3 regions of the Streptomyces sp. NPDC053474 genome follow, and region 1 is predicted to be linked to each of the others. Evidence: predicted binding sites of a transcription regulator. Region 1 holds the regulator's gene; each other region holds the start of a gene.

The links. Region 1 encodes HrcA, which represses chaperone genes, less so after heat shock. Its sites were predicted from a motif close to TTNGCACTCNGNNNNNCNGAGTGCNAA; they were not measured.
Positions count from the first base shown of each region.
Region 2: a site for HrcA is predicted at 2,208-2,234, ahead of groL (chaperonin GroEL). Genes of this name have one in related genera too.
Region 3: a site for HrcA is predicted at 2,283-2,309, ahead of groES (co-chaperone GroES). Genes of this name have one in related genera too.

Region 1 is NZ_JBITXV010000003.1:169,259-174,943, forward strand. It holds gene dnaJ (molecular chaperone DnaJ) at 5-1,141, opposite strand; gene hrcA (heat-inducible transcriptional repressor HrcA) at 1,142-2,158, opposite strand; gene ACIG3E_RS07610 (MBL fold metallo-hydrolase) at 2,398-3,153, shown strand; gene ACIG3E_RS07615 (DUF3097 domain-containing protein) at 3,210-4,025, shown strand; gene hemW (radical SAM family heme chaperone HemW) at 4,095-5,330, opposite strand; gene ACIG3E_RS07625 (SpoIIE family protein phosphatase) at 5,376-5,685, opposite strand, start outside.
Region 2 is NZ_JBITXV010000005.1:407,180-412,864, forward strand. It holds gene ACIG3E_RS14660 (Scr1 family TA system antitoxin-like transcriptional regulator) at 1-130, shown strand, start outside; gene ACIG3E_RS14665 (DUF397 domain-containing protein) at 114-374, shown strand; gene groL (chaperonin GroEL) at 461-2,083, opposite strand; gene ACIG3E_RS14675 (cold-shock protein) at 3,222-3,425, opposite strand; gene ACIG3E_RS14680 (MoaD/ThiS family protein) at 3,907-4,182, opposite strand; gene thrC (threonine synthase) at 4,284-5,606, opposite strand; SAM riboswitch class I at 5,600-5,685, opposite strand, start outside.
Region 3 is NZ_JBITXV010000001.1:532,220-537,904, forward strand. It holds gene groL (chaperonin GroEL) at 40-1,668, opposite strand; gene groES (co-chaperone GroES) at 1,828-2,136, opposite strand; gene ACIG3E_RS02315 (polysaccharide deacetylase family protein) at 2,703-3,644, opposite strand; gene ACIG3E_RS02320 (SAM-dependent methyltransferase) at 3,735-4,940, shown strand; gene ACIG3E_RS02325 (hypothetical protein) at 4,959-5,213, opposite strand; gene tsaD (tRNA (adenosine(37)-N6)-threonylcarbamoyltransferase complex transferase subunit TsaD) at 5,210-5,685, opposite strand, start outside.

The DNA of each region.
Region 1 (5,685 bases):
AGCGCTAACGCCCGTTGAACGCGTCCTTCAGGCGGGAGAAGAGGCCCTGCTGCCCCGGCTGGAACTGCCCCGTGGGCCGCTCCTCGCCCCGCAGCTTCGCGAGCTCCCGCAGCAGCCGCTCCTGCTCGGCGTCGAGCTTCGTGGGGGTCAGCACCTCCACGTGCACGATCAGGTCGCCGCGGCCGCCGCCCCGCAGATGCGTGACACCGCGCCCGTGCAGCGGGATCGACTGCCCGGACTGCGTGCCGGGGCGGATGTCGACCTCCTCGACGCCGTCGAGCGTCTCCAGCGGCACCTTCGTACCGAGCGCCGCCGCCGTCATCGGAATGGTGACGGTGCAGTGCAGATCGTCGCCGCGCCGCTGGAAGACGGCGTGGGGCAGCTCGTGGATCTCCACATAGAGGTCGCCCGCCGGGCCACCGCCGGGGCCGACCTCGCCCTCGCCCGCGAGCTGGATCCGCGTGCCGTTGTCGACACCCGCGGGGATCTTGACCGTGAGGGTGCGCCGCGAGCGGACCCGGCCGTCGCCCGCGCACTCGGGGCACGGCGTGGGCACCACGGTGCCGAAGCCCTGGCACTGGGGGCAGGGCCGCGAGGTCATGACCTGGCCGAGGAAGGACCGCGTGACCTGGGACACCTCGCCGCGGCCGCGGCACATGTCACAGGTCTGCGCGGAGGTGCCGGGCGCGGCGCCCTCGCCGGAGCACGTCGTACAGACGACGGCCGTGTCGACCTGGATGTCCTTGGTCGTGCCGAAGGCCGCCTCGTCGAGGTCGATCTCCAGGCGGATCATGGCGTCCTGGCCGCGGCGGGTGCGCGAGCGCGGCCCGCGCTGCGACGCCGTACCGAAGAACGCGTCCATGATGTCCGAGAAGTTGCCGAAGCCACCGGCTCCGAAACCGCCCGCGCCGCCGCCGCCCGACTGGGACAGCGGGTCGCCGCCGAGGTCGTAGACCTGCTTCTTCTGCGGGTCCGAGAGGACCTCGTAGGCGGCGTTGATCTCTTTGAAGCGCTCTTGCGTCTTGGGATCGGGATTGACGTCCGGGTGCAGCTCGCGCGCGAGCCGCCGGAAGGCCTTCTTGATCTCGTCCTGGGACGCGTCGCGGCGCACGCCGAGCACGGCGTAGTAGTCCGTGGCCACTTACGACTCCGCCAGGATCTGTCCGACGTAACGTGCCACTGCGCGTACTGCTCCCATCGTTCCCGGATAGTCCATGCGGGTCGGTCCGACCACGCCTAGCTTGGCCACTGCCTCGCCTCCCGAACCGTAGCCGACGGAGACCACGGACGTGGAGCTGAGTCCCTCGTGGGCGTTCTCGTGACCGATCTTCACGGTCATGCCCGAATCCGTAGCCTCACCAAGCAACTTGAGGAGGACGACCTGTTCCTCCAGGGCCTCGAGGACCGGCCGGATCGTGAGAGGGAAGTCATGTCCGAAGCGGGTCAGATTGGCGGTGCCGCCGATCATCATCCGCTCCTCGTTCTCCTCGACCAGGGTTTCGAGGAGGGTGGACAGGACCGTCGCCACCGTGGCCTGGTCCTCCTTGTCGAAGGACTCGGACAGGTCCTGGACGAGCTGCGGCACGTCGGAGAACCGGCGGCCCGCGACCCGGCTGTTGAGCCGCGCCCGCAGGTCCGCGAGTGACGTTTCACCGAACGGCGCCGGGCAGTCGATCAGGCGCTGCTCGACCCGCCCCGTGTCCGTGATCAGCACGAGCATGAGCCGGGCCGGGGCGAGCGAGAGCAGCTCCACGTGGCGCACCGTCGACCGCGTCAGGGACGGGTACTGCACCACGGCGACCTGCCGGGTCAGCTGCGCGAGCAGCCGCACCGTACGGCCCACGACGTCGTCCAGGTCGACGGCGCCGTCCAGGAAGTGCTGGATCGCGCGGCGCTCGGGGGAGCTCAGCGGCTTGACGCCCGCCAGCTTGTCCACGAACAGCCGGTAGCCCTTGTCGGTGGGGATGCGCCCGGCACTGGTGTGCGGCTGGGCGATGAACCCCTCCTCCTCCAGCGCCGCCATGTCGTTACGGACCGTGGCCGGAGACACGCCCAGGTGATGACGCTCGGTGAGCGCCTTGGAGCCGACCGGCTCCTGGGTGCCCACATAGTCGTGGACGATGGCGCGTAGTACCTCAAGCCTGCGTTCACTGAGCATCGCGCACACCTCCACCTGTCGTCCCTGGTCCTGAGCCCCCGCGGCGGCCCCACCCTGGCACTCACCACGCGCGAGTGCCAACCTTCATCGAGTCAGTGTACGGCCGTCGGGTACAGCCCCGGCAAGGGCCGACTCCTTTAGTCATGCCCACGTGTGGCCCGTGCCACCGGCCCGCTCGCGCCCGTACGCCGGGGTCACCCGCCGCTGCCCGCGGCGGGCGGCGGCGTTAGCGTCACCGTATGGACGTAAGCGTGACACCGGCCCCCGACTGGCGGGGCGCGGGCTGGGAGCGGCTCACCTCCCGGGTGGGGCGGCGTCGGCTGCCCGTCTGGGACTGCACGGTCGGCCTGGTCGTGGGCGACGAGGCCGCCCTGCTGATCGAGGCGGGATCCAGCCTGCGGGAGGGCGCGCTGCTGCGCGCCGAGGCCCAGCGGCTGCTCGGCGGCGGCCGCCGTGTGACCCATCTCGCGCTGACGCACCCGCACTTCGACCACGTGCTCGGCGCCGCGGCGTTCGCCGGGGTCGAGGTGTTCGGCGCGGTCGGCGTCGACGCGGTGCTCGACGCCGACCGCGAGGGCCTGCGCACGGACGCCGTCACCCACGGCCTGGACGCCCGCGCCGCCGCCGAGGCCACCGACCTCCTGGTCCTTCCGCGCCACCTGGTGAGCGGCGAGTGGACCCTCGACCTGGGCGGCGTCCAGGTGCTCCTCGCGAACGTCGGCCCCGGCCACACCGGCCACGACCTGGCCGTCCTGGTGCCCGGCGGCGCGCCCACAGAGCCCGAGGTCGTCTTCTGCGGCGACCTCGTGGAGGAGTCGGGCGAGCCCCAGGCCGGTCCCGACGCGGTCCCGGGGCGGTGGCCCGCCGCGCTCGACCGGCTGCTCGACCTCGGCGGCCCGGACGCGCGGTACGTGCCCGGGCACGGGGCGGTCGTCGACGCGGCCTTCGTACGGGCCCAACGCGAGGAGCTGGCGGCGCGGTTCGGAGTGCGGTGAGCGGCGCGGGCACGTCCCCGTGACGGGATGTCACGCGATGTCATAACGTCTGTCGAATGCGCAGCTACAACCCGGACCTCACCCCGCCGTGGAAGAGGTCGGCCCCCGTTCCCGAAGTCCCCGCCGACGTCGACCTGGTGGTGGAGGAGGTCCGGACCGGCTTCTGCGGCGCGGTGATCCGCTGCGAGAAGACCGCCGAGGGCCCGACGGTGACCCTGGAGGACCGCTTCGGCAAGCACCGGGTGTTCCCGATGGTGCCGCGCGGCTTCCTCCTGGAGGGCAAGGCCGTCACGCTCGTCCACCCGAAGGCGGCGGCCGCCGCGCGGCCCGCGCGCACCGCGTCCGGCTCGATCGCCGTTCCCGGGGCGCGGGCGCGGGTGGCGCGCGCCGGGCGCATCTATGTGGAGGGGCGCCACGACGCGGAGCTCGTCGAGAAGGTGTGGGGCGACGACCTGCGCATCGAGGGCGTCGTCGTCGAGTATCTGGAGGGCATCGACGACCTCCCGGCGATCGTCGAGGAGTTCGCGCCGGGCCCCGACGCGCGCCTCGGCGTCCTCGTGGACCACCTCGTGCCCGGCTCCAAGGAGTCCCGGATCGCGGCGGGGGTCTCCAGCCCGCACGCGCTGGTGGTCGGCCACCCGTACATCGACGTCTGGGAGGCGGTGAAGCCGTCGTCCCTGGGCATCGCGGCCTGGCCCCGCGTGCCGCGCGGCCAGGACTGGAAGACCGGGGTGTGCCGCTCCCTCGGCTGGCCGGAGAACACCGGGGCCGCGTGGCAGCGGATCCTGGGCTCGGTGCGCAGCTACAAGGACCTGGAGCCACAGCTTCTGGGCCGCGTCGAGGAACTGATCGATTTCGTGACGGCCCCATAGCCCCGGGGCGGCCTCAGCGGACCAGCCCCCCCGGGGGGACCTCAGTCGACCAGCCCCCTGGGGGCGGCCTCAGTCGACCAGGTCCCGCACCACCGCGTCGGCCAGCAGGCGGCCCCGCAGGGTCAGCACCGCCCGGCCCTGTTCGTAGGGCCCGGGCGCCAGCAGGCCGTCCGCCAGGGCGCGGCGCGAGGCCGCGAGCCCGTCCGGGCGCAGCAGGTCCAGCGGGCAGCCGTCCCGCAGCCGCAGTTCGAGGAGGATCCGCTCCACCCGGCGGTCCTCGTCCGCGAGGAGCTCACGCCCGGCCCCCGGCGAACGCCCCTGCGCGAGGGCCGCCGCGTACGCCCCGGGGTGCTTGACGTTCCACCAGCGCACACCCCCGACGTGGCTGTGCGCGCCGGGGCCCGCGCCCCACCAGTCGGCGCCCCGCCAGTACAGCTCGTTGTGCAGACAGCGGCCCGCCTCCGAGGTGGCCCAGTTGGACACCTCGTACCACTGGAACCCGGCGGCCGACAGGGCCTCCTCGGCGATCAGATAGCGGTCGGCGTGCACGTCGTCGTCCGTCATGGGGACCTCGCCGCGCCGGATGCGGCGGGCGAGCTGCGTGCCCTCCTCGACGATCAGCGCGTACGCGGACACGTGGTCGGGCCCGGCGCCGATCGCGGCGTCGAGGGAGGCCCGCCAGTCGTCGTCGCTCTCGCCGGGGGTGCCGTAGATCAGGTCGAGGTTGACGTGCTCGAAGCCCGCCGCGCGCGCCTCGGCGACGCAGGCCTCGGGCCGCCCGGGGGTGTGCGTGCGGTCGAGGATCTTCAGGACGTGCTGCTTGGCGCTCTGCATGCCGAAGGAGACGCGGTTGAAGCCGCCCTCGCGCAGGGTGCTCAGATACGCGGGGTCGACGGACTCCGGGTTCGCCTCGGTCGTGATCTCCGCGTCGTCGGCGATGCCGAACTCGTCGCGGATGGCGCTCAGCATCGTGACGAGGTCGTCGGCGGCGAGGAGCGTGGGCGTGCCGCCGCCGACGAAGACCGTGCGGACCGGGCGCGGGTCGTCGCCGAGGACCTTGCGGGCCAGGCGGACCTCGTCGACGAGGGTCTCGGCGTAGTTGTCCCGGGAGGCGAGGACGCCGCCGGTGCCGCGCAGCTCGGGGGCGGTGTAGGTGTTGAAGTCGCAGTAGCCGCAGCGCGTGGCGCAGTACGGAACGTGCAGGTAGAAGCCGAGTGGGGCCGATCCGCCCAGGGCGGAAGGGGGGAGCGTCCCGTCCTGGGGCACGGGTTCTCCATCGGGCAGGGCGGAAGGCATACCTCCCATTATGGGCCCGGCCCGCTGCTCGCCTCCGTCGCCTCCGCCCCGGGGTCAGCGGGCCTGGAGCACCAGGAGCGCCAGGTCGTCGTCGGGCGGCCGCGTCGAGAACTCGTGGACGAGGCGGCGGATCCGCTCCGCCACGAGCTCCGCGTCGAGCCCCGCGCAGTCGGCGAGGGCCGTGGCGAGGCCGTCGCCGTCGTCGAAGAGGCGCCCGCCGGTGCGGCGCTCGGTGACGCCGTCCGTGACGCACAGCAGCGTGTCACCGGGGAGCAGGTCGAAGGTCTCGCTCGTGTACGTCTCGTCGTCGACCACCCCGAGGAGCATCTGCGGCCCGGTGGCGGGCCGCACCCGGCCTTCGGCG
Region 2 (5,685 bases), on a different contig from region 1:
CGATCCGGCAACCATCACCCGCTACGAACTCGCATACGATTTGTTGGGGGCCAATGCACTGTCCCAGCGCAAATCCTTGGCCCTGATCGAATCAGTGGCAGAGGATTACGCCCATGAGGATCAGCCCTGAGTACGACCTGAGCGCGGCTACGTGGCACAAGTCCACGTACAGCGACGGCAGCGGCGGCAACTGCCTGGAGATAGCCCGCTGGCGCAAGTCCACGTACAGCGGTGGGGACGGTGGCAACTGCCTGGAGGTGGCAGACGGCCACCCGGACGTCATCCCCGTCCGGGACTCCAAGGACCCCCTTGGCCCCCACCTCCTCTTCCACCCCCCGGCCTGGTCCGCCTTCATCAGCTCGCTGGAGGCGTAGGGCGGAAACGCCCGAGGGCGGCACCCCCTGCTGGAAGCAGGGGGTGCCGCCCTCGGGAAGGACGAGCCCGAGCCGAACGAACCGGCTCAGAAGTCCATGTCACCGCCGGGCATGCCGCCCGGAGCGGCCGGCGCGGCCTTCTCCGGCTTGTCGGCGATGACGGCCTCGGTGGTGAGGAACAGCGCGGCGATCGACGCGGCGTTCTGCAGCGCGGAGCGCGTGACCTTCGCCGGGTCGATGATGCCCTCGGCGATCATGTCCACGTACTCGCCGTTCGCGGCGTTCAGGCCGTGACCGGGGGTGAGGTTGCGGACCTTCTCCACGATGACGCCACCCTCAAGGCCAGCGTTCACGGAGATCTGCTTCAGCGGGGCCTCAAGCGCCAGCTTGACGGCGGCGGCACCGGTGGCCTCGTCGCCCTCCAGCTCCAGCTTCTCGAACACCGAGGAGGCCTGCAGCAGGGCCACGCCACCACCGGCGACGATGCCCTCCTCGACGGCCGCCTTCGCGTTGCGAACGGCGTCCTCGATGCGGTGCTTGCGCTCCTTGAGCTCGACCTCGGTCGCGGCACCGGCCTTGATGACGGCCACGCCGCCCGCGAGCTTCGCCAGGCGCTCCTGGAGCTTCTCGCGGTCGTAGTCCGAGTCGCTGTTCTCGATCTCGGCGCGGATCTGGTTCACCCGGCCCTGGACGGCCTCGGAGTCACCGGCACCGTCGACGATCGTGGTCTCGTCCTTGGTGATGACGACCTTGCGGGCGCGGCCGAGCAGGTCCAGACCGGCGTTCTCCAGCTTGAGGCCGACCTCCTCGGAGATGACCGTGCCGCCCGTGAGGATGGCGATGTCACCGAGCATGGCCTTGCGGCGGTCGCCGAAGCCCGGGGCCTTGACGGCGACGGACTTGAAGGTGCCACGGATCTTGTTGACGACCAGCGTGGACAGGGCCTCGCCCTCGACGTCCTCGGCGATGATCAGCAGCGGCTTGCCCGACTGCATGACCTTCTCCAGGAGCGGAAGGAGGTCCTTCACGTTGGAGATCTTGGAGTTGACGATGAGGATGTACGGGTCCTCGAGCGCGGCCTCCATGCGCTCCATGTCGGTCGCGAAGTACGCCGAGATGTAGCCCTTGTCGAAGCGCATGCCCTCGGTGAGCTCGAGCTCCAGACCGAAGGTCTGCGACTCCTCGACCGTGATGACGCCTTCCTTGCCGACCTTGTCCATGGCCTCGGCGATGAGCTCGCCGATCTGGGTGTCGGCGGCGGAGATGGAGGCCGTGGAGGCGATCTGCTCCTTGGTCTCGACCTCCTTGGCCTGGTCGAGCAGGGCGCCCGAGACGGCCTCGACGGCCTTCTCGATGCCGCGCTTCAGGGCCATGGGGTTGGCACCCGCGGCCACGTTGCGCAGGCCCTCGCGGACCAGCGCCTGGGCCAGGACGGTCGCGGTCGTCGTGCCGTCACCGGCGACGTCGTCCGTCTTCTTCGCGACCTCCTTGACCAGCTCGGCGCCGATCTTCTCGTACGGGTCCTCGAGCTCGATCTCCTTGGCGATGGACACACCATCGTTGGTGATCGTGGGGGCGCCCCACTTCTTCTCGAGGACGACGTTGCGACCCTTGGGGCCCAGGGTCACCTTGACGGCGTCGGCGAGCTGGTTCATGCCGCGCTCGAGGCCGCGCCGTGCCTCCTCGTCGAACGCGATGATCTTGGCCATGTGAAGTGGTCCTCCCGGACAGGGGTGGAAAAACTCGGACCGCGCCGGCGCCCGCGACGGACGGTCTGCCTGCCTTGTGGTTCCTTGCCCCACCCGGCCTGCGGACCTCACCCACCCGGTCCTTCTGTCACTCTCACTCGTAGAGTGCTAACGCCAATGATTAGCACTCGCCCCCTCCGAGTGCAAGGTCGCCCCCACACACTGGGGTCCGGCTTCCCCACTTCCCCCTGATCCCGTGGGCCCTCTTCCCCCCGCCCCCGTGGGCCCTCTTCCCCTCGCCCCCCGTGGGCCCTCTTCCCCTCGCCCCCCCCGTGGGCCCTCACGCCCCCTTGCCACCCATGGGCCCTCACGCCCCCTTGCCACCCGGTGGCCGGCGACGCCCCGGCGGCCCGGCGGCCTGCGGCGGCGCGCGGGCACCCGTGGGCCCTCACTTCCCCTGCCACCCGGGGCCCCTCGAAACCTGGGCTGCCGCCCCGGCCCCCTTTTCGAACGCGAGCCCCCGCCTGCCCCTCCCCTCGGGCGTGGCGCCGCCGCTGCCGCCTGCCCGTCCGTCGGGCGCGACCCGTCGCCCACGACACCGGCGCTACCGCGCCGGATGCTTTCCCACCCACCCGCCCGTTTGCTCGGCAGTACACCGCCCGGGCAGGGAAGCCCTCCCCCGCCAGTGGGCGGGAGACACCCGCAGCGCAGCGGCGGCGCAGGCTGCCGCCTGCCCGTCCCTCGGGTGCGGCCCGTCGCCCACGACACCGGCGCTACCGCGCCGGATGTCTCCCACCCACCCGCCCGTTTGCTCGGCAGTACACCGCCCGGGCAGGGAAGCCCCCCACCACGAAGCCGCCTGGCCATGGGCGGGCGGGTGGGAGGCATCCGCCGCGGAGCGGCGGCGTAGAGGGCGAGCCCGCACCCAAGGGACGGACGGCAAGGCGCGCGGCCCGCCCGGGCCGGGAAGGCGACTGGCCATGGGCGGGCGGGCGGGAAAGCAACCGGCGCGGTAGCGGCGGCGGTGGCCCGGGGGTGAGGGGCGGCCGGAGGACAGGGGCCGGGACCCCGGTTGGGGTGGGGGCCAACAGAGGAGGGCCCGCCTCCCGAACCGGGAGGCGGGCCCACGCGTCGCTGGTGGCCGATCGCGCCAAGCCGATCAGACGGCGAGCTTGACCATGTCCGCCTGCGGACCCTTCTGGCCCTGCGAGATCTCGAACTCGACTCGCTGACCTTCTTCCAGGGTGCGGTAGCCGTCCATCTGAATCGCGCTGTAGTGGACGAATACATCCGCACCACCGTCGACCGCGATGAAGCCGTATCCCTTCTCCGCGTTGAACCACTTGACGGTGCCCTGAGCCATGCCTAACTCCCCTATTACTGGCCCTTGCGCAGGACCGCACTTCACGGACCCGGGTCAGACCTCACCCCCCATGGGTTGGGGGATGTGCGCCGGAACGCGTCGACCGCGGCTGAATGTATCTGTCCAACTGCCGTCTGCAACAGGTCAATCGGACGAGAATTCTGGGCACGGCCGATCGTCGATATGCGGAGAATTCACCGGCGTTCAGGGCAAGTCGGGCCAGACAAAAGCCACGTTCGGCTCAAATAGGCAGGACACTTTGGCTGCTTCTTGTCGGCTCCGCGGCCGACTTCACCGAGGCGACTCAGGCCGCCCGACATCAAAAACGAAGCTCCATTCCCAACTGTACCGCGCTCAACCATGCAGAATTGCCCCCTCCGCTTCTCTCGCGGAGGGGGCAATCGAGGTAACTCTGCGTAGGAACAAGAGCCGTTGTATACGAAACGGCTCCACGAGCACCCCGCAGGGGCTTCGGAACGGCTCAGCCGCCGGCGACCGCCGGAATGATCGAGACGCCCGCGCCGTCGGGCGTCGCGGTCTGGAGGCCCTGCTCGAAACGCACGTCGTCGTCATTGACGTACACGTTCACGAAGCGGCGCAGCTTGCCCTGGTCGTCCAGGACGCGGGCGCCGATCCCGGTGTGGTTCTTCTCCAGGTCGGCGATGACCTCGGCGAGGGTGGCCCCCTCGGCGCTCACTTCGGCCTGCCCGCCGGTGTACGTACGAAGGATGGTCGGGATGCGAACGTTGACGCTCATACTCTTCACCTCGGTAGTTCATGAGGGCGCCCCGGTCCAGGAGCGCCCGAAGGGGCACGGGGCACTGCGCGACCAGCCCAGTACGGCCCGCAGGGAAGTGATCAGCCCGCAAGCCCCGCGGCACGGAAGGCGTCCAGGCTCGGCCGAATGGTCGCGGTCGCCTGCGAGGACGCCGCGACGGCGTCAAGGGTCTTCAGGCCGTCCCCGGTGTTGAGGACGACCGTGGTGAGGGAGGTGTCGAGGAGCCCCTCCTCGATCAGCTTGCGCGTGACCCCGACGGTCACGCCACCCGCGGTCTCCGCGAAGATGCCCTCCGTGCGGGCGAGGAGCTTGATCGCGTCGACGACCTGCTCGTCGGTCACGTCCTCCACCGCGCCGCCCGTGCGCCGGGCGATGTCGAGCACGTACGGACCGTCGGCCGGGTTGCCGATGGCGAGGGACTTGGCGATGGTGTTCGGCTTCTGCGGGCGGACGACGTCGTGGCCCGCCTTGAAGGCGGCGGAGACCGGCGAGCAGCCCTCCGCCTGGGCGCCGAAGATCTTGTACGGCTTGTCCGCGACGAGGCCGAGCTTGATGAGTTCCTTGAGGCCCTTGTCGATCTTCGTGAGCTGCGATCCCGAGGCGATGGGGATCACGAGCTGGTCCGGCAGTTCCCAGCCGAGCTGCTCGCAGATCTCGTACGCGAGGGTCTTGGAGCCCTCGCCGTAGTACGGCCGCAGGTTCACGTTGACGAAGCCCCAGCCCTCGCCGAGCGGGTCGCCGATGAGCTCGGAGCAGAAGCGGTTCACGTCGTCGTAGTTGCCCTCGATGCCGACGAGCTCGCCGCCGTAGACCGCGGCCATGACGACCTTGCCCTGCTCCAGGTCGTGCGGGATGAACACGCAGGAGCGGAAGCCCGCGCGGGCGGCGGCGGCGCCGACGGCCCCGGCGAGGTTGCCCGTGGAGGAGCAGGAGAGCGTGGTGAAGCCGAAGGCGCGCGCGGCCTCAAGGGCCTGCGCGACGACGCGGTCCTTGAAGGAGTGCGTGGGGTTGCCGGAGTCGTCCTTGACGAACAACTTGCCCTGCTCGACGCCCAGTTCACGAGCCAGGTTGTCGGCCTTGACGAGCTTGGTCCAGCCGGGGTTCAGATTGGGCTTGTCCGCGACGTCGGCGGGGACGGGCAGCAGCGGGGCGTACCGCCAGATGTTGGCCGGTCCCGACTCGATCCTCGCGCGGAGCGCCTCGGGGTCTCCGACAGGGAGGTCGTACGCGACTTCGAGCGGGCCGAAACACTCGGCGCAGGCGAAGATCGGTCCGAGCGGGAAGACGGTGCCGCACTCGCGGCAGGAGAGACCCGAGGCGGGTCCCAGGTCGACGGTGGCGTCCGCGGGGGGCGTGGTGTCGACGGTCTGCACAGCCATGGAGGCGAGGCCCTTTCTCCTCATCTTCCTCGCGGCGCATCTCGCCACGAGACGGAATTGGCACCTTCCCGAGCCGGGAGCCTCGCGGTGCGCCGCTGGCGCT
Region 3 (5,685 bases), on a different contig from region 1:
CTTCGTCAGCCCGAGTCGACCGCTCGACTCAGGTCACGCTCAGTGGGAGTGACCGTGGCCGTGGCCGTGACCGGCGTCGGCCTCTTCCTCGGCCGGCTTCTCGACGACCAGGGTCTCGGTCGTGAGCAGCAGGGAGGCGATGGAGGCCGCGTTCTCCAGGGCGGAGCGCGTGACCTTCACGGGGTCGATGACGCCGGCCTTGACCAGGTCGACGTACTCGCCGGTCGCGGCGTTGAAGCCGAAGCCCTTGTCCAGCTCCGCCACCTTGGTGGTGATGACGTAGCCCTCGAGGCCGGCGTTCTCGGCGATCCAGCGCAGCGGCTCGACGACGGCGCCACGGACGACGGCGACACCGGTGGCCTCGTCGCCCTCCTTGCCGAGGCCGCCCTCGAGCACCTTGGCGGCGTGGACGAGCGCGGAGCCACCACCGGAGACGATGCCCTCCTCGACCGCGGCGCGGGTCGCGGAGATGGCGTCCTCCAGACGGTGCTTCTTCTCCTTCAGCTCCACCTCGGTGGCGGCGCCGACCTTGATCACGCACACGCCGCCGGCCAGCTTCGCGAGGCGCTCCTGGAGCTTCTCGCGGTCCCAGTCGGAGTCGGTGGTCTCGATCTCGGCCTTGATCTGGGCGACGCGGGCCTCGACGTCGGCAGCGTTGCCGCCGCCGTCGACGATGGTGGTGTCGTCCTTGGTGATCGTCACGCGGCGGGCGGAGCCGAGCACGTCGAGACCGACCTGGTCGAGCTTGAGGCCGACCTCTTCGGCGATGACGGTGCCGCCGGTGAGGGTGGCCATGTCGCCGAGCATCGCCTTGCGGCGGTCGCCGAAGCCGGGGGCCTTCACCGCGACGGCGTTGAAGGTGCCGCGGATCTTGTTCACGACGAGGGTCGAGAGGGCCTCGCCCTCGACGTCCTCGGCGATGATCAGGAGCGGCTTCGAGGAGCCGGCCTGGATGACCTTCTCCAGGAGCGGCAGCAGGTCCTGGATGGAGGCGATCTTGCCCTGGTGGATGAGGATGTACGGGTCCTCGAGGACGGCCTCCATGCGCTCCTGGTCCGTCACGAAGTACGGCGACAGGTAGCCCTTGTCGAAGGCCATGCCCTCGGTGAAGTCCAGCTCAAGGCCGAAGGTGTTGGACTCCTCGACGGTGATGACACCGTCCTTGCCGACCTTGTCCATCGCCTCGGCGATGAGCTCGCCGACCTGCTGGTCCTGGGCGGAGAGCCCGGCCACGGCGGCGATGTCGGACTTGTCGTCGATCGGCCGCGCGGTGGCGAGCAGCTCGTCGGAGACGGCCTTGACGGCGGCGTCGATGCCCTTCTTCAGGGCGGCCGGGGACGCACCGGCGGCGACGTTGCGCAGGCCTTCCTTGACCAGGGCCTGGGCGAGCACGGTGGCGGTGGTGGTGCCGTCACCAGCGATGTCGTTGGTCTTGGTCGCCACCTCCTTCACCAGCTGGGCACCGAGGTTCTCGTACGGGTCCTCGACCTCGACCTCACGGGCGATGGTGACGCCGTCGTTGGTGATGGTCGGGGCGCCGAACTTCTTGTCGATGACGACGTTGCGGCCGCGGGGGCCGATCGTCACCTTGACCGTGTCGGCAAGCTTGTTGACGCCGCGCTCAAGGGCGCGACGGGCGTCCTCGTCGAACTTCAGGATCTTCGCCATGGGAGCGATTCAGCCCTCTCGGAAACTCAGGGGGCCCGGGGGGACCCCCGGGAAAGATGCAGTAACGAACTGCGCCCCTCGCCGCCCGGCAATCAGCGGGGTGACCAGGGGCGCAGCGCGAAACAAATCTGCTGGGTGAAGCAGGTGACTAGCGCTCGATCACTTCTCGATGATCGCGAGCACGTCGCGGGCGGAGAGCACCAGGTACTCGTCGCCGTTGTACTTCACCTCGGTGCCGCCGTACTTGCTGTAGAGCACGACGTCGCCGACCTGCACGTCGAGCGGCAGGCGCTCGCCGTTCTCGAAGCGGCCCGGGCCCACGGCGAGGACGGCGCCCTCCTGGGGCTTCTCCTTCGCGGTGTCCGGAATAACCAGGCCAGAGGCCGTGGTCTGCTCGGCGTCGAGCGGCTGGACCACGATGCGGTCCTCAAGCGGCTTGATGGCAACCTTGGAGCTGGCGGTCGTCACGATCCGACCTCCCCCTTCGGAGATCTCGCGGGGTTAACTGATCTAGAGGTGGCGACCAGGTCGATCCGTCGTCGCGGGTGCCGGACCTGCCCGTCGCTTCTGGCACTCTCCAGGTGGGAGTGCCAGGCCTGAGACTAGGACGGCGATTAGCACTCGGTCAAGCGGAGTGCCAATTGGCTGCCGCCTGCTTGGCAGGTTTCCCCTCTGCGCGGGGTGGGCGAGGGGCTAGCGCGGGGCCGTGGGCGGGGGCTCCTTTGGGCAACGTTTCGCGTGCGGGGTGGGTTCCGCGCGGGGCGCGGGGGTGCTGGGGCTTCGCCCGGAGAGGGGCCTCTCCGCCTGGGGCCCCGTCAACGGTTGCTCGGCGCCTGGGGCTGTGCCCACCCTTCCCCAAGCTCTCGGCTCCGCTCGAGCAGGGGATGCCCCACTCGCCGTGCGGAACGATTGCCCACAGCTAGGAGCCATTCTTTCGGCCGCCTTTCTGCCCAGGCGTTCGATCGGGTCCACCGACTGGGCGCAGGACGTCAGCAGGAGGGGGAGCAGGAGGGTCGCCGCGGTGGCGGTGCGCCTCACAGGTAGTCCTCCAGGCGGGCCACCGCGTACCCCCTGTCGGTGACCGTCTTCAGGACCGTGCGGACCATGTCGGGCATCGTGCCCTTCCAGTCCTCGCGGCCCCGGAAGTGCGTGAGGATGATGTCGCCGGGGTGCAGGTCCTTGTCCCATTCGCGCCACTCCATGTGGTCGGCGAAGCCCTCGGACGCCCACAGCGGCACCGCCTTGACGCCGCAGGACTTGGCGGCGCGCAGGGTGTCGCGGTTGTAGTTGCCGTACGGCGGCCGGAACAGCTCGGGGCGCTTGCCGTACCGCCGCTCGATGACGTCCTGCATGCCGCAGATCTCGTGCCGCTGGGCCTCGTACGAAAGGCCGGGCAGATAGCGGTGGTTGAGGGTGTGGTTGTTCAGCGCGACGCCCTGGTCCCGCATCCGCTTGAAGTAGCCGTAGTCCTCCTTGACGAGGTAGTCGCTGAGGAACGCGGTGTACGGGATCTTCAGGTCGCTCATCATCCACAGGAAGGCCGGATCCTTCTCGGCGCCGTCGTCGACGGTCAGGAAGACGACCTTGTCCTTGGTGGGCACCGTGGTGAACACCGGCGGCAGCTCCGCCTGCCCCCGCACCTCGAAGCCCTCGCGCGTGGCGGGGCGCGTCTTGGCGGCGGGCGCGGCGGGCGCCGTGAGCGGCACCGCAGCGAGCCCCCAGCGCTTCGCCGCGGCGGCCCGCGCGGCCTGGCTCGCGCGCAGCCGCTGGGCGTACTCGCGCAGGGCCTGGGCGGGCGGGGCGAGGCGCGGCTGCTGGCCGTGGGCGGCTTGGGCCCCGTGCTCGCGGCCCGCACCGGCGTCCGGGTCCACCGCGCAGCCGGAGGCGACCGCGCCGACGCCGAGCGCGGCAAGGACGAGCAGCGCCCGGCCCCTCACCTTTCCTGCCGATTCTCCATTTTGTCGTACTAGTCGCATGGCGCCGGATCCTCGCAGTTCAGAGCCCTGCCAAGGGCTCGACACCGCCGCCGGACGCGCACCTTCCACCGACTGGCCCACAATGGGCCGGTGAACGCTCCGCACGATCCGCAGCCCTCCACGACGGCCTTCGCCGCGCTCCTCACCGCCGAGGGCACCGCCCTCCTCGACGCCGTACGGGATGTCGAACCGGCCGCGGAGCTCGCGGTCGCGACCCGGCTGCGCCGCGACCACCCCGCCGATCTGGTCTCGGCGGCGCTCGCCCAGGCGCGGCTGCGGCAGCGGGCGGTGGCGAAGTTCGGCGCCGGGGACGCCGCGCGGATGTTCTTCACGCCGAACGGCGTCGAGCAGTCCACGCGCACGTCCGTCGCGACGTACCGGGCGGAGCGGTTCAAGGAGCTCGGCGTGCGGCGGATCGCCGATCTGTGCGGCGGCATCGGCGGCGACGCGCTGGCGCTCGCGCGCGCCGGAATCGAGGTCCTCGCCGTCGACCGCGACCCGCTGACCTGCGCGGTCGCCCGTGCGAACGCCGCCGCCCTCGGCCTGGAGGACCTCATCGAGGTCCGCGAGGCGGATGTCACGGAGGTGGACACGACCGGGTACGACGCGGTCTTCGTGGACCCGGCACGCCGGGGCGGGCGCGGCCGGATCTTCGACCCGGAGGCGTACTCGCCCCCGCTGTCCTGGGCGGTGGCGGCCGCCAGGAAGGCCCCGCGCGCGGCCCTGAAGATCGCCCCCGGCATCCCGCACGAGGCGGTGCCCGAGGAGGCGGAGGCCGAGTGGATCTCGGACGGCGGGGACGTGAAGGAGGCGGTGCTGTGGTTCGGCACGGACGCGCCCGGCTCGCACCGGGCGACCCTCCTGCCCTCACGCGCCACTTTGTGCGCGGGGCGCGCGACGATGCTCCCGGACCCCGATGTGCGCCCCGTCGGCCGCTATCTGTACGAGCCGGACGGCGCCGTCATCCGCGCCCACCTCGTCGCGGAGGTCGCCGCACGGGTCGAGGGCGGGCTCGTCGACGAGACGATCGCCTACGTCACCTCCGACGTGGTCCGCACGACGCCGTACGCCAGCGCGTACGAGATCACGGACCAGCTGCCGTTCAACGTGAAGAAGCTGAAGGCGCTGCTGCGGGAGCGGGAGGTCGGCGTGCTCACGGTCAAGAAGCGGGGCTCGGCCGTGGAGCCGGAGGAGCTCCGCCGCAAGGTGAAGCCCCGGGGCCCCGGCTCCGCCACGGTCTTCCTCACCCGGGTCGCGGGCGCGCCCACCATGCTCGTGGGGCACCCGGCCCCCTGACCCCGCCCGGGGAGGGCACTAGGAGTCGACGGGCTCGAAGCGCCAGCGGTGCGGCGCCCGGGACACCAGGTCCCCGGGCGGCGCGGGCAGCTCCGGCAGCTCGGCGTCGTAGGCGGCGTCCCACCAGGTGATGACGAGGACGCGGTCCTGGGGCGCGCGGAAGGTCTCCCGGCGCGCCGGCGCGGCCGCGAGGTCCTGGGCGCGCGCCCAGGCGAGCAGCTCGGGCCCGCGCCCCTCGGCGGCGCGGGCCTCCCACATCAGCGCGACGCTCATGAGTAGAGGTTGTCCTTGCTGACCTCGTGCACGTGGTCGTGATCGTGGGTGTGGGCGTGCGCGCCCGGCACGTGCGGCTCCGTCACCGGCAGGGAGGAGTCCGCCGAGAGCCCGAGGTCCGACGGCCGCCTGCCCCGCGCGACCATCTCCGCGCCGAGGGCCGCGACCATCGCGCCGTTGTCCGTGCAGAGCTTGGGCCGCGGCACCCGCAGGCGGATGCCCGCGCGCTCGCAGCGCTCCTCGGCGAGCGCGCGCAGGCGGCTGTTCGCGGCGACGCCGCCGCCGATCATCAGGTGGTCGACGCCCTCGTCCTTGCAGGCCCTGACCGCCTTGCGGGTGAGCACGTCGACGACCGCCTCCTGGAAGGACGCGGACACGTCCCGCACCGGCACGTCCTCGCCCGCGGCCCGCTTGGCCTCGATCCAGCGCGCCACGGCCGTCTTCAGGCCGGAGAAGGAGAAGTCGTACGCGG